2 regions of the Streptomyces sp. NPDC090127 genome follow, and region 2 is predicted to be linked to the other one. Evidence: riboswitches for the same ligand, from Rfam matches in the RefSeq annotation. Region 2 holds a riboswitch; the other holds the start of a gene.
What was found. A riboswitch is a leader RNA that binds a small molecule or an ion and turns the genes downstream of it on or off. The one in region 2 is predicted to bind glycine.
Positions count from the first base shown of each region.

Region 1: linked by a shared signal. The riboswitch ahead of gcvT (glycine cleavage system aminomethyltransferase GcvT) and the one ahead of gcvP (aminomethyl-transferring glycine dehydrogenase) in region 2 are both predicted to bind glycine.

Region 1 covers NZ_JBIVDE010000001.1:271,075-278,248, reverse strand. Annotated here, with positions in the region: gene glyA (serine hydroxymethyltransferase) at 1-437, opposite strand, end outside; gene gcvH (glycine cleavage system protein GcvH) at 462-839, opposite strand; gene gcvT (glycine cleavage system aminomethyltransferase GcvT) at 928-2,070, opposite strand; glycine riboswitch at 2,231-2,333, opposite strand; gene ACIPPS_RS01190 (AAA family ATPase) at 2,475-3,146, shown strand; gene ACIPPS_RS01185 (enhanced serine sensitivity protein SseB) at 3,252-3,992, shown strand; gene ACIPPS_RS01180 (enhanced serine sensitivity protein SseB C-terminal domain-containing protein) at 4,033-4,821, shown strand; gene ACIPPS_RS01175 (ABC transporter permease) at 5,132-6,136, shown strand; gene ACIPPS_RS01170 (ABC transporter substrate-binding protein) at 6,242-7,174, shown strand, end outside.
Region 2 covers NZ_JBIVDE010000003.1:1,017,654-1,024,827, reverse strand. Annotated here, with positions in the region: gene ACIPPS_RS15490 (DNA polymerase IV) at 1-1,074, shown strand, start outside; gene ACIPPS_RS15485 (PRC-barrel domain-containing protein) at 1,291-1,659, opposite strand; glycine riboswitch at 1,774-1,872, shown strand; gene gcvP (aminomethyl-transferring glycine dehydrogenase) at 2,050-4,935, shown strand; gene ACIPPS_RS15475 (DUF5999 family protein) at 5,042-5,248, opposite strand; gene ACIPPS_RS15470 (hypothetical protein) at 5,628-6,248, opposite strand; gene ACIPPS_RS15465 (glutamate-cysteine ligase family protein) at 6,729-7,174, shown strand, end outside.

The DNA of each region.
Region 1 (7,174 bases), on a different contig from region 2:
TGGTACGCGACCACGTTGAACTGCTTGCCGGAGAAGTTCAGGCGCATGCCGTGGGTCAGGTGACCGCCGTGCGCCAGGTCCAGGCCCAGGATCGTGTCGCCGGGCTGGGCGATCGCGAAGAGCGCGGCCTGGTTCGCGGAGGCGCCGGAGTGCGGCTGGACGTTGGCGTACTCGGCGCCGAACAGGTCCTTGATCCGGTCGATGGCGATCTGCTCGGCCACGTCGACGTGCTCGCAGCCGCCGTAGTAGCGGCGGCCCGGGTAGCCCTCGGCGTACTTGTTGGTGAGGACCGAGCCCTGGGCCTCCATGACCGCGACCGGAGCGAAGTTCTCCGAGGCGATCATCTCGAGGGTGGACTGCTGGCGGTGGAGCTCGGCGTCGACGGCGGCGGCGACGTCGGGGTCCAGCTCGTGGAGAGGGGTGTTCAGAAGCGACATGAATCGATCCCTACGGGGTCTCGGTTAGCCGGCGGTGAAGGCGGTGTACTCGTCGGCGGAGAGCAGGTCGCCCGGCTCGTCCGTGATGCGCACCTTGAACAGCCAGCCACCCTCGAACGGGGCGGAGTTCACCAGGGAGGGGTCGTCCACGACGTCCTGGTTGGCCTCGACGATCTCGCCGGTCACGGGCGCGTACAGGTCGCTGACGGACTTGGTGGACTCCAGCTCGCCACAGGACTCGCCCGCGGTCACCGTGTCACCGACCTCCGGGAGCTGCACGAAGACGACGTCACCGAGGGCGTTCGCCGCGTGCTCCGTGATGCCGACCGTCGCGACGCCGTCGACGACGTCCGACAGCCACTCGTGCTCCTTGCTGTAGCGAAGCTGCTGGGGGTTGCTCATGTCGTGATTCTCCTGGATCGGGGGAGTGCTGGTGTACGCGGGTCTTACGGGATGAGACGCGAGGTGAGACGTGAAGGGGTGGGAAACGTCACTTCTGGCGCTTGTAGAAGGGCAGCGCCACGACCTCGTACGGCTCGTGGGTGCCGCGGATGTCCACACCTACACCCTGCGTGCCGGGCTCGGCGTGCGCCGCGTCCACGTATGCCATCGCGATCGGCTTTCCGAGCGTGGGCGACGGCGCGCCGGAGGTGACCTCGCCGACGACCTGGCCGTCGGCGACGACCGCCATGCCGGCGCGCGGGACGCGGCGGCCCTCGGCGACCAGGCCGACGAGCTTGCGCGGCGGGGCGGTCTCGGCACGCTCGGCGGCCTTCTCCAGCGCCTCACGCCCGACGAAGCGGCCCTCGTTGGTCGTCTTCTCGAACTTCACGACCCGGCCGAGCCCCGCGTCGAACGGGGTGAGCGAGGTCGTCAGCTCGTGCCCGTACAGCGGCATGCCCGCCTCCAGGCGGAGCGTGTCACGGCAGGAGAGGCCGCAGGGGATCAGCCCGACCGGGGCGCCCGCCTCGGTCAGCGCCTTCCAGACACCCTCGGCGTGCTCCGGCTTCAGGAACAGCTCGAAGCCGTCCTCGCCGGTGTAGCCGGTACGGGCGATCAGCGCGGGGACCCCGGCGACCGTGCCCGGGAGGCCGGCGTAGTACTTCAGACCGTCCAGGTCGGCGTCGGTCAGCGCCTTCAGGATGCCGGGGGACTCCGGGCCCTGGACGGCGAGCAGGGCGTACGCGTCACGGTCGTCGCGCACCTCGGCGTCGAAGCCGGCGGCCCGCGCGGTCAGCGCGTCGAGGACGGTCTGCGCGTTGGAGGCGTTGGCGACGACCAGGTAGTGAGGAGACCCGGCCTCGGTGTCGCCGAGCCGGTAGACGATCAGGTCGTCGAGGATGCCGCCGTCCTCCTGGCAGATGTGCGTGTAGCGCGCGCGGCCCACGCCCACCGTGGAGATGTTGCCCACCAGCGCGAAGTCGAGCAGCTCGACGGCCTGCGGACCGGTGACGGTGATCTCACCCATGTGGGAGAGGTCGAAGAGGCCCGCCTTCGTGCGGACGGCGTTGTGCTCGTCGCGCTCGCTGCCGTAGCGCAGCGGCATGTCCCAGCCGGCGAAGTCGGTCATGGTCGCGCCCAGGGAGCGATGCAGCGCATCGAGGGCGGTCAGACGGGGGGCAGACGTGCTCATGGGTGGCTCCCGGATCCCAAGGGCGGAAAACATGACGGGCGAGGACGTCCTCCCCATCTGTCATGGAACCTGAGAGGTTCACCGAGAGCATCTCGTCACCGAGAGATCGGCTTGCACCTTGGGTGGGAACGCCACACGGCGTCCCGCTTTTCAGATCTGCCTCATCCACGCGGTACGGGGCCTGAGAGATTCAAGGGAGGGTCTTGCTCCTTCGGCGCCCGGGGCCCACCGTGGTGGTTCCGGGACTCTCCCGCGCGGATTCGAGCGGCCGGTATGAGGTTGTGTGCGCTTGGCGCGCACATCATTGCACGCGGGGTCCGATCGGCAAATCGCTTGTGACTGATTACCCCTTCTTTACACTTTGTGGGGAAGGGGTCCTCGGGACCCGACAGGGGGAAGAGACCATGACGATCCAGCACAGCGGGGCCTATGCCACGGGCACGGGGATACCGGCTCCGCGCGCCCGCGCCCGGACCCGGCGGCGTCGCACCGCCGCGCCCCTGCTGCGGGACCTGCGCGAGCGCGGCGGCCGCGGCCCCCGGACGCTCGCCTTCACCGCGGGGGACCTCGTGGTGGTCTCCGGGCTGCCCGGAAGCGGCAAGTCGACGCTGATGCGCCGCGCCGCCCAGGGCCTCGGCATCGACTCCCAGGACGCCCGTGAGCGCTGGGAGACCAGGCTCCCCGCCCTCCTGCCGTACGCGGTCTACCGCCCGCTGGCCCGGCTCGCCCACTACGCCGGGCTGCGGCGCGCGCTGCGCTCCGGGCGGAGCGTCGTCGTCCACGACTGCGGCACCCAGTCCTGGGTGCGGAACTGGCTGGCCCGCGAGGCCCGCCGCCGGGGCACCGCCCTGCACCTGATCCTGCTCGACGTCACCCCCGACGCCGCCCGCGCGGGCCAGCGCGAGCGCGGCCGGGGCGTCTCCGGGTACGCCTTCGCGCGCCACCGCCGGGCCGTCGGCCGGCTCCTCGGCTCGGTGGAGTCCGGCCGTCTGCCCCGCGGCTGCGCCTCGGCGACCCTGCTCGACCGGGACGCCGCCGGGGCTCTGCGGACGATCGCCTTCCGATCCGTCCACTGAGCCCTTTTGGCCACGGGGGCCTCGGGGCGGCGTTAGGGTTCTGCCCCGAGGGCGCCTGACCAGGCTGCCGTGACCAGGGCCCGCGAGACAGGGGAATCGGAAACCGTGGACGTGACGTGGCCGGGAAACGAGCTCGAGGAGGTCCTGGCGGCCTCGCTCGGCAACCCCTCCGCCGGAGGCCGCCTCGTCGAGGTCCTCGGCCGGAGCCCCGTCTGGGTGCCGCTGCCCAACGGCGGCAGCCCCGAGAGCCGGGACCTCGACCTGCCCACGCTGGAGATCGACGGGCTGCCGTACGTCCCCGTCTTCAGCTCCGAGCAGCAGTTCATGGCCTGCGTCGGCAGCCACATGTCCTTCACCGTCGCCCCCGCCCGTGACTTCGCCCGCGGTCTGCCCCCGCAGCTCGGCATCGCCGTGAACCCCGGCGGCACGGTCGGCGCCCCCCTGCCCCCGCCGGCCGTCGCCGAGCTCTGCCGGGTCGGCCGCACCCCGCTGGACGGCCCCGCGAGCGGCGGCCGGGTCCGGCTCTTCGAGCCCGACTGGCAGGACGACCCGGTCGACTTCCTGACCGTCGCCGCCGCCGAGTTCGACGCCACCGGCGTCGTCCTCTCCGCCCGCCGCGCCCTCGCCAGCGTCGAGGGCACCGAACCGGCCCTCTTCATCGGCGTCGAGCTCGTGACCTGGGACGGCGTCGACCGGAACGCCCCGCTGGACGCGCTGGGCCGCGCCCTCGGCCGGGTCGAGGTGGCCTGGCCGGTCAACCTCATCCTGCTCGACGTGGCACAGGACCCGGTCGGCGACTGGATGCAGGAGCGGGTGCGCCCCTTCTATCAGCGGGCCTCCCGGTAATTAAGCTGGTGCGGTGGACGGAAGAGGGGCGGGAACCAGGGTGAGCGCGTCAGGCACGGCTGCGGCCGGACAGGTCGAGCACATGCTGCGCCAGGTGGCACCCGGGCGCTACGACGCGTACGAGCAGCTGCTGCACGCCCTCGCCGACGGCAGCGTCTGGATGCTGCTCTGGCAGGGCACGCCCGGCTCGCCCGACGCCCAGTACGGCCACATGGACGTCGAGGGCTTCGGGTACGCCCCCTGCGTCACCTCCGCCCAGGAGCTCGCCGCCTCCGGCTGGAACCGCGCCCACGAGGTGGTCACCGGCCGCGAGATCGCCGGCGGCCTCTTCCCCGACCGGGTGGGCGTCTGGCTCAACCCGCACGACACCAACGGCGGCGTCGGCATCCCCTGGGCCGACCTCCGCCGGATCGCCACCGGTCTCGACCGGATGCCGGCCGGACCGCTGCGGCTCTCCGAACCCGCCCTGGAGATCCCCCAGTTCTACGCCCTGCTGACCCAGAACGCCCACCGCACCCCGTCCGTACGGGCGCTGCGCAGGGCCTGGGTGCAGCCCGCGCTCGGCTCCCCGTACCTCGCCATCGGCCTCGACCTGTACGACACCTCCACCGCCTCCGTGGAGTCGGTGCGCGCGATGATGCGCCAGACGGTCTCCGCCGTCCCCGACGGCCTGCCCGTCTCGACGGTCGCGATGTCGGACCCGTACGACCCCGTCGCGATGTGGCTGCGGGCCAACACGCGGCCGTTCTACGACCGCGACGCCCATGTGGCGCCGACCCCGCAGGCCCCCGGCTACGGCTACCCCCCGGCCGTGCCCCGCACGTACTGATACGTCCGCTCCGTCCCCCCAATTCACCCCTGTCACAGGGGGGTTGGGGCACATGTCCGTTCTGGCCGAATAGTGGGCGAGATGGTCCGCTGACGCGATCACAGAGTCCGGATAACGGAAGGCAACGAACCGCATCACGGTTGAGCAAACATTCACCGTGAGGTCTGGCGGGTGATCGCGGCCACATTGAAGACTCCCCGGAACACCGGGCGTTCGGCCTCCTGGCCGATGCCCCGCAGTTGTTCCACCAAGCCGCTACCCGCGGCGGGCAAGGGCCGGCTACCGGCGGCCGAGAGGGGTCCTCAGCACGATGACGGCACCACTGCACGAGACGAGTGCGGCCGAGTCGACCGCCGCCGTCGATGCCGTGCCCCCGGCGCCGCCGGGCAAGACGATCGAGGGGCGTTCCCCCTGGCAGATCGCCTGGACCAGGCTCAAGCGGGACAAGCTCGCGCTGGCCGGCGGGGCGATCGTGGTCTTCCTGGTCGTCGTCGCGCTCCTCGCGCCCGTCATCGTGGGCCTGCTCGGCCACCCGCCGGACGAGTTCCACGAGGACCAGATCGACCCGCTCTTCGGCACCCCGATCGCCCCCTACGGCGGTATCAGCTCCGACTTCCTGCTCGGGGTCGAGCCGGTCAACGGCCGCGACGTCTTCAGCCGCATCGTCTACGGGGCCCGGATCTCGCTGCTCGTCGCCTTCCTCTCGGCGATGTTCGCGGTCGTCCTCGGCACGATCCTCGGCGTCGTCGCCGGCTACTTCGGCGGCTGGGTCGACGCGGCGCTCAGCCGCGTCATGGACGTCATGCTCGCCTTCCCGCAGCTGCTCTTCACCATCGCGCTGGTCTCCGTGCTCCCCAACGAGATGCTCGGATTCTCCGGTTCGGGCGTCCGCATCGGCGCGCTGGTCGTGGTGATCGGCTTCTTCGGCTGGCCCTACGTCGGCCGGATCGTCCGCGGCCAGACCCTCTCGCTGCGCAACCGCGAGTACGTGGAGGCCGCCCGCTCCCTGGGCGCCGGCCGCCTCTACATCCTGCGCCGGGAGCTGCTGCCCAACCTGATCGCCCCGATCATGGTCTACGCGACCCTCATGATCCCCACCAACATCCTCACCGAAGCGGCCCTCAGCTTCCTCGGCGCGGGTGTGAAGCCGCCCACCGCGTCCTGGGGCCAGATGCTGTCGACGGCCATCTCCACCTACGAGTCGGACCCCCTGTTCATGGTGATCCCCGGCCTCGCCATCTTCATCACCGTTCTGGCGTTCAACCTCTTCGGCGACGGCGTGCGGGACGCGCTCGACCCGAAGGCCGCTCGCTGACCGCCTGCCAGCCCGCACAGACCCGCCCCTGCCGCTGTTGACAGGAGGCAATCAACACCGGCGGACCGCCGTAACGGCCGCCACTATTCCGGAGGTTGCGAGACCATGACTCTGAACAGCTCACAGCGGCGCAGAATCGCCGCGGGCGCGCTGCTCGCCGCGGCCACGATGGTCGTCACCACCGCGTGTGGCGGCGGCAGCGGCGACGGCAAGAGCAAGTCCGGCGCACCCGGCTTCAACGCCGCCGTGAACAAGGTCGCCAACCCCTCCGACAAGAAGGGCGGCGAGCTGAAGTTCATCGGCTCGCAGGAGGCGGACTCGTGGGACCCGCAGCGCGGCTACTACGGCTTCGTGTGGGACTTCGCGCGCTACTACACGCGCCAGCTGGTCACCTTCAAGGCCGAGCCGGGCGCCGCCTCCACCGAGCTGGTGTCCGACCTCGCCACCGACACCGGCAAGGTCTCGGCCGACGGCCTCACCTACACCTTCACCCTGAAGGACGGGGTCACCTGGGAGGACGGCAAGTCGATCACCTCCAAGGACATCAAGTACGGCATCGAGCGCATCTGGGCCCAGGACGTCATCTCCGGCGGCCCGATCTACCTCCAGCAGGTCCTCGACCCGAAGATGGAGTACAAGGGTCCCTACAAGGACACCACCCCGGACAAGCTCGGCCTGAAGGCGATCGAGACCCCGGACGACAAGACCATCATCTTCAAGCTGCCGGTCGCCAACGGTGACTTCCTCCAGATGCTGGCCATGCCCGCCGCCTCCCCGGTCCGCCAGGACAAGGACACCAAGGCCCAGTACGGCCTGAAGCCCTTCTCCTCCGGCCCGTACAAGTGGCAGTCGTACACCCCCAACAAGTCGATGCTGCTGGTCCGCAACGACAAGTGGGACGCCAAGACGGACACCGTCCGCAAGGCGCTGCCGGACAAGATCAGCGTCAAGTTCACCACCAACGCCGACGACATGGACAACCGTCTGGTCGAGGGCGAGTACGACCTCGACATCAACGCCACCGGTGTCGGCGCGGCG
Region 2 (7,174 bases):
GCGCGGGAGGCCGGTGAGCGGCTGCGCAGGGACATCCTCGCCACCACGGGGCTGGCGGGGTCGGTGGGGCTCGCGGGGTCGAAGATGCTCGCCAAGATCGCATCCGAGGAGGCGAAGCCGGACGGTCTGGTGCTCATAGAGCCGGGGACCGAGCGGGAACTCCTCGGTCCGAAGTCCGTACGGATCCTCCCGGGCGTCGGGCCGGCCACGGGGGAGCATCTGCGGCGGGCCGGGATGACGACGGTGTCGGACCTCGCGGAAGCGGGCGAGGACGAGCTTGTGCGGCTGCTGGGGCGTGCGCACGGGGCCTCGCTGTACCGGATGGCCCAGGGGTACGACGATCGGCCCGTGGTGGCCGAGAGGGACGCGAAGTCGGTGTCGGTCGAGGACACCTTCGACGTGGATTTGCACGACCGGGTACGGATCCGGGCCGAGGTGGAACGGCTCGCCGAGCGGTGCGTGGGGCGGCTGCGGGCCTCGGGGCACTCGGGGCGGACGATCGTGCTGAAGGTGCGGCGCTTCGACTTCTCGACGCTGACGCGCTCGGAGACGCTGCGGGGGCCCACGGACGATCCCCTGGTGGTGCGGGAGGCGGCGGGGCGGCTGCTGGAGGGAGTGGACACGACCGGCGGGGTGCGGTTGCTGGGGGTCGGGGTGAGCGGGCTGGCGGACTACACCCAGGAGGACCTGTTCGCGCAGGCGGCGGGAATGGAGGGGGCGGGCGCGTCCGGTGCCTCCGGTGGCTCGGGAGCCTCGGGTGCCTCCGGTGGCTCCGGCGCCTCCGGAGACTCGTCGGCCTCGGTTGAGGAGGCGCCCGTGGCGGAGGTCGTCACAGGGGCGGAGGAGCCGGTTGCCGTCGAGCGGAGATGGGCCCCTGGGAACGACGTACGGCATGCCGTGTACGGGGCCGGGTGGGTGCAGGGCAGCGGGGTGGGGCGGGTCACCGTGCGCTTCGAGGAACCGGGGTCGGCACCGGGGAGGGTGCGGACGTTTCTCGTCGACGATCCGGAACTGGCGGCGGGGGAGGCGCTGCCGCTGGTGGGCGGCGGGGAGGGGGCGGCGGCGGTCGCCTGACAGGGGTGCGCCCGGCCTGCGGCCGGGCTGGTGTTCCCACCCGCACCGCCCGTGCGGGTGGCAGGGCAGGGGTGCGGGTCTTCCTGTGGGCCGTGCTGTTCGTCGGCGACCGCGACCGCGACTGCGACTGCGACTGCTACTGCGACTGCGGTGGCGTGGCCGGGGCTCCCACGTGTTGTTCTGGGGGAGTGCCTCTGGGGAGGGGCGGGTTCGGTGTTACTTGTCCTCCTGGCCTGCCAGGCGGCCGAAGTCGTGGTCCGGGGGCGGGGGCGGGGGGAGGGCCAGGCTGTAGTGGCGGTAGAGCTGGAGTTCCTGTTCAGGAGAGAGGTGGCGGCCCACGCCGAAGTCCGGGGCGTCCTTGATCAGGGCGCGTTCGTACGGGATGTGGAGACCGCCCTCGACCAGCTCGCTCGGTTCCAGGGGGACGAACGCGTCCCGGCCGAAGAGGCCCGTACGGACCGCCGCCCACTCGGGGACGCCCGTCGCGTCGTCCAGGTACACCTCGTCCACGGTGCCGATCTTGTGTCCGTTGCGGTCGAACGCCTTGCGGCCGATCAGGCTGCGCGGATCGATGTCGGTCTGCACGGTCCCTCCAACTGGTCGCAACTGCTCTACAAGGACTACGAAAGTGCACATCTGGGATGTCGGCCACTTGAGCGATGCGACCCGGAACCGCGCTGGTAGGCTGGCTGTGGCTGTCGACCCCGTGCGGGAGAGTCCTCCGGAGAAACCTTTCGGAGGCGCCGAAGGAGCAAATCCTCCCCGGAATCTCTCAGGCCCACGTACCGCATGGACGAGGTCACTCTGGAAAGCAGAGCGGAGGTCCGACGGCGTCCGCTCTCACCGACGGTGAAAACCGGCGTGCCTTTGGCGTGCCGGTGAAACTCTCAGGTTGACATGACAGAGGGGGAGGCCGTCCGGGCACCCGCGCCGTGGTGCCCCTCGCAGGTCGTGACGACCAGGAGGCCTCCGTACATGACCGCCCACCGCATTTCGCTCTCCGAGCTCGAACAGGGCATCCCGTTCGAGCAGCGGCACATCGGGCCCGACGCCGAAGCACGGGCCAAGATGCTCGCGCAGGTCGGCTACGGCTCCCTCGACGAGCTCACGGCCGCCGCCGTGCCGGACGTGATCAAGAACGCCGAGGCCCTCGGTCTGCCCGCCGCCCGTACCGAGGCCGAGGTCCTGGCCGAGCTGCGTGAGCTCGCCGACCGCAACCAGGTCCTCGCCCCGATGATCGGGCTCGGGTACTACGGGACGTTCACCCCGCCGGTCATCCTGCGGAACGTCACGGAGAATCCGGCCTGGTACACGGCCTACACGCCGTACCAGCCCGAGATCTCGCAGGGGCGCCTCGAGGCTCTGCTGAACTTCCAGACCATGGTCGCCGACCTCACCGGTCTGCCCACCTCCGGCGCCTCCCTCCTCGACGAGGGCACCGCTGCCGCCGAGGCCATGGCGCTCGCCCGCCGGGTCGGCAAGGTCAAGAACGGTGTCTTCCTCATCGACGCCGACGCCCTGCCGCAGACCATCGCCGTCATCGAGACCCGCGCCGAGCCGACCGGTGTCGAGGTCGTCGTCGCCGACCTCAGCGACGGCATCCCGGCCGAGATCGCCGAGCGCGGTGTCTTCGGCGTGCTCCTGCAGTACCCCGGCGCCTCCGGCGCCGTCCGCGACATCAAGCCGCTCATCGACGCGGCCCACGAGCTCGGCGCCGTCGTCACCGTCGCCGCCGACCTGCTCGCCCTCACCCTGCTGGCCTCCCCGGGCTCGCTCGGCGCGGACATCGCCGTGGGAACGACGCAGAGGTTCGGTGTCCCCATGGGCTTCGGCGGACCGCACGCCGGCTACATGGCCGTCCAGGACAAGCACGCGCGCTCGCTGCCCGGCCGCCTCGTCGGAGTCTCCGTCGACGCCGACGGCAACCGGGCCTACCGCCTGGCGCTGCAGACCCGCGAGCAGCACATCCGCCGGGAGAAGGCCACCAGCAACATCTGCACCGCGCAGGTGCTGCTCGCCGTCATGGCCGGCATGTACGCCGTCTACCACGGCCCGGACGGGCTGAAGCAGATCGCCCAGCGCGTCCACCGCTACGCCTCCGTCCTGGCCGCCGGCCTCACCGAGGGTGGCGTCGAGGTCGTCCACGGCGACTTCTTCGACACGGTCACCGTCCGCGTGCCCGGCAAGGCCGCCGAGGCCGTCGCCGCCGCCCGCGAGGCCGGCGTCAACCTCCACCTCGTCGACGCCGACCACGTCTCGGCCTCCTGCGACGAGACCACCGGCCGCGCGCAGGTCGCCGCCGTCTGGGCCGCCTTCGGCGTCGACGCCGACATCGAGGACCTGGACGCCGCCGTCGAGGACGCCCTGCCCGCCGGGCTGCTGCGCTCCGACGCGTACCTCACCCACCCGGTCTTCCACGCGCACCGCTCCGAGACGTCGATGCTGCGCTACCTGCGCAAGCTCGCCGACCGCGACTACGCGCTCGACCGCGGCATGATCCCGCTCGGCTCCTGCACCATGAAGCTGAACGCGACCACCGAGATGGAGCCGGTGACCTGGCCCGAGTTCGGCCAGATCCACCCCTTCGCCCCGATCGAGCAGGCCCAGGGCTACGTCACGCTCATCACCGAGCTGGAGGAGCGTCTCGCCGAGGTCACCGGCTACGACAAGGTGTCGATCCAGCCCAACGCCGGTTCGCAGGGCGAGCTCGCGGGTCTGCTGGCCGTCCGCGCCTACCACCGCGCCAACGGCGACGAGCAGCGCACCGTCTGCCTCATCCCGTCCTCCGCGCACGGCACCAACGCCGCCTCCGCCGTCATGGCCGGCATGAAGGTCGTGGTCGTCAAGACCGCCGACGACGGCGAGATCGACGTCGCGGACCTGCGCGCCAAGATCGAGCAGTACCGCGACGAGCTGTCCGTGCTGATGATCACCTACCCGTCCACGCACGGGGTGTTCGAGGAGCACGTCGCCGACATCTGCGCCGAGGTGCACGAGGCCGGCGGCCAGGTGTACGTCGACGGTGCCAACCTCAACGCGCTGGTCGGGCTCGCCAAGCCGGGCAAGTTCGGCGGCGACGTCTCGCACCTGAACCTGCACAAGACCTTCTGCATCCCGCACGGCGGCGGTGGCCCCGGTGTCGGCCCGGTCGGTGTGCGCGCGCACCTCGCCCCGTACCTGCCGAACCACCCGCTCCAGCCGACCGCCGGCCCGGAGACGGGCGTCGGTCCGATCTCGGCCGCCCCGTGGGGCTCGGCCGGCATCCTGCCGATCTCGTGGTCGTACGTGCGGCTGATGGGTGGCGAGGGGCTCAAGCGCGCCACGCAGGTGGCCGTCCTCGCGGCGAACTACATCGCCAAGCGCCTGGAGCCGCACTACCCGGTGCTCTACACCGGTCCGGCCGGGCTCGTCGCCCACGAGTGCATCGTCGACCTGCGCCCGCTGTCCAAGGCGACCGGCGTCAGCGTCGACGACATCGCCAAGCGCCTGATCGACTACGGCTTCCACGCGCCGACCATGTCCTTCCCGGTGGCCGGCACGCTGATGATCGAGCCGACCGAGTCCGAGGACCTCACCGAGCTCGACCGGTTCTGCGACACGATGATCGCCATCCGCGGCGAGATCGACAAGGTCGCGTCGGGCGAGTGGCCGGCCGGGGACAACCCGCTGGCCAACGCCCCGCACACGGCCGCGGCGCTGGGCGGCGAGTGGAACCACTCGTACACCCGCGACGAGGCGGTCTTCCCGGCCGGCGTCTCGGCGGCGGACAAGTACTGGCCGCCGGTCCGCCGGATCGACGGTGCCTTCGGCGACCGTAACCTCGTCTGCTCCTGCCCGCCCATGGACGAGTACGACCACTAGGACGGCGCGCCGCACGACATGAGTCAGGGCCGGTTCGGAGAGTCTCTCCGGGCCGGCCCTTGCGGTTCCCTCGTACGCGTCGTGCGCGACATGCCGTCCTGTGGCGTCAGGCGGCGGTCGTCACGCGGCCCGTCGTCAGCGGGCGGTGCGGGGCGATGATCTGGCCGTCCGGCAGCAGTTCACCGGTGTCCTCGAAGAGCAGGACTCCGTTGCACAGCAGGCTCCAGCCCTGCTCCGGGTGGTGCGCCCGCATGCGGGCCGCCTCCCGGTCGGCGGAGTCGGCGGTGGGACAGGCAGGTTGGTGCTGGCACATGGATGGGTTCTTTCGCTGCGTCGTGGTGAGAGTGCGTGTCGTCCTGCGGCTCGGTTCGGTGCTCATGGCCGCCCCCCGTCATCGGTTCGGTTGGTCCAGTCTTCCCCTACGGACGGCGATCCGCAGGTATTTCGCGGCAGCTCTTCCTACTGCATGAAGACGTATCACCCGCGCGGGCGGTTCAGCTCAACTGGGCAGTCTCTTCGGGTGGTTCGGAATAGCCCGGGTGGGCTAGCCCGTACGGGGAGGGGCGTTCGACGGGGGCGTTCGGCGCCCGGGCGGCCTTCCGCTCGGGCAGGTGTGCGGCTCGCGCACGGGCATGAGAGCGCCCCGCGGCCGGGCCGGCCGCGGGGCGGGACGGGCACTCCTCAGGGGTGGTTCAGGCCGGCGCCGGGGTGCCGAAGAGCGGCGGAGGAGCCAGCCGCATGGTGAGGACCGGCAGCAGGTCGGCGACCAGATGCGGCTGGTTCGCCGCGATACCGGGCGGCGCCGGGGCGAGTGGGATGAGCAGGTCGGCCGGATCGGGCGTGGACGACGCCCCGTCGGCCTCCGTGTCACCGTGCAGCCAGAGCGTCAGCATGTACAACTCCGGTACGGACAGCAGCCTCGGCTGGTAGGTCGTGGGCAGCGCCTCGGCCTGGAGCAGGGCGCGTTCGGTGGCGGAGACGTAAGGGCCTTCGAAGAAGTGCGAGAAGGCCCAGCCGTCGGGTGTGAGCATGGTGTCGGCGGCGGCCACCGCCCGGTCGGTGCCCCGGATCAGGAAGCGCCAGCCGGCCAGCCGCGTGCGCGGGGCCTGCCCGGGCGGGGTGACCTGGTCCCGTACGTCGACGACCTGGTCCCGTACGTCGAGGACGTGCACGGGCAGGGGCAGCTCGGGGCTCAGTGGCCCCTGGGCCGACCGCAGGGCGGGGGTTCGCGCCTCGCGGACGGCGGTGGGGGAACCGAGGGCCGCGAGGACACTGCGCAGGGCCGGCCCGGGGGCCGGGGTGGGTCGGAGCATGATGGGTCGCCTCTCGCTCAGGAGACACGGTGATGCGTGGGCAGGTACGACGGCGCTGTGGGCTGCCGGGCCGAAAGGGCCATGAAGCCATGGCCGGGCGCCAACACTCTGCCTCGTTCGCGGAGTTTATACGAGACGTGTTCACGCAGTGTTTCCGCTAGCGGTCGCCGATATTGCAGGCAAGGCCGCATCCGGTCTTGCTCCTGAGGCGATTCATCGTATTTGTGATGCCTATCGGCCGTCTGCCTGCGGGAACTTCACCGGAGCGGACGGCCGGATATCGACCCCATGTTTTCCGTGAATATGGTCGCGGAATATGTCTATTGCGGTATGCCCGTGGGACGTGCCGGATGGGTGCTCGAACCAGCCTATCGTTCAACGAGGACGGCCCGCAGGCGTTATGGATCAATCGTCTGGGGCATCATCGTCCGTGACGCGCGCGGCCGTCGCCGTGGCCGCCCGATCGGAAGGGACGCTTCCATGGGGGAGAAGGTCGTGGCAGACGGGTTCGACCTGTCCGATCGGCAGCGATACCGCAGGAAGCTCCAGCAGTGCCTGGCGGGGCTCGCGAGGCTCCTGGCGGAGAAGAGGTTCGACCGGCCGAGGAATCTGATGGGCCTGGAGATCGAACTCAATCTCGCGGGCGCCGACGGCATGCCCAGGATGGTGAATGGGGCCGTCCTGGAACGTATCGCCAGCCCCGATTTCCAGACGGAACTGGGAATGTTCAATCTGGAAGTGAACATCGCCCCGCACCGGCTCGGCGGTCGCGTTTTCGACCGGCTCGCGGAGGAGCTCAGGGCCGGTCTTGGATATGCCGACCGCAAGGCCCGGGAACTCGACGCGGGCGTCGTCATGATCGGAATTCTGCCGACCCTGGCCCAGGACGATCTCGTCTCGGACAACCTCTCCGACGTCGACCGGTA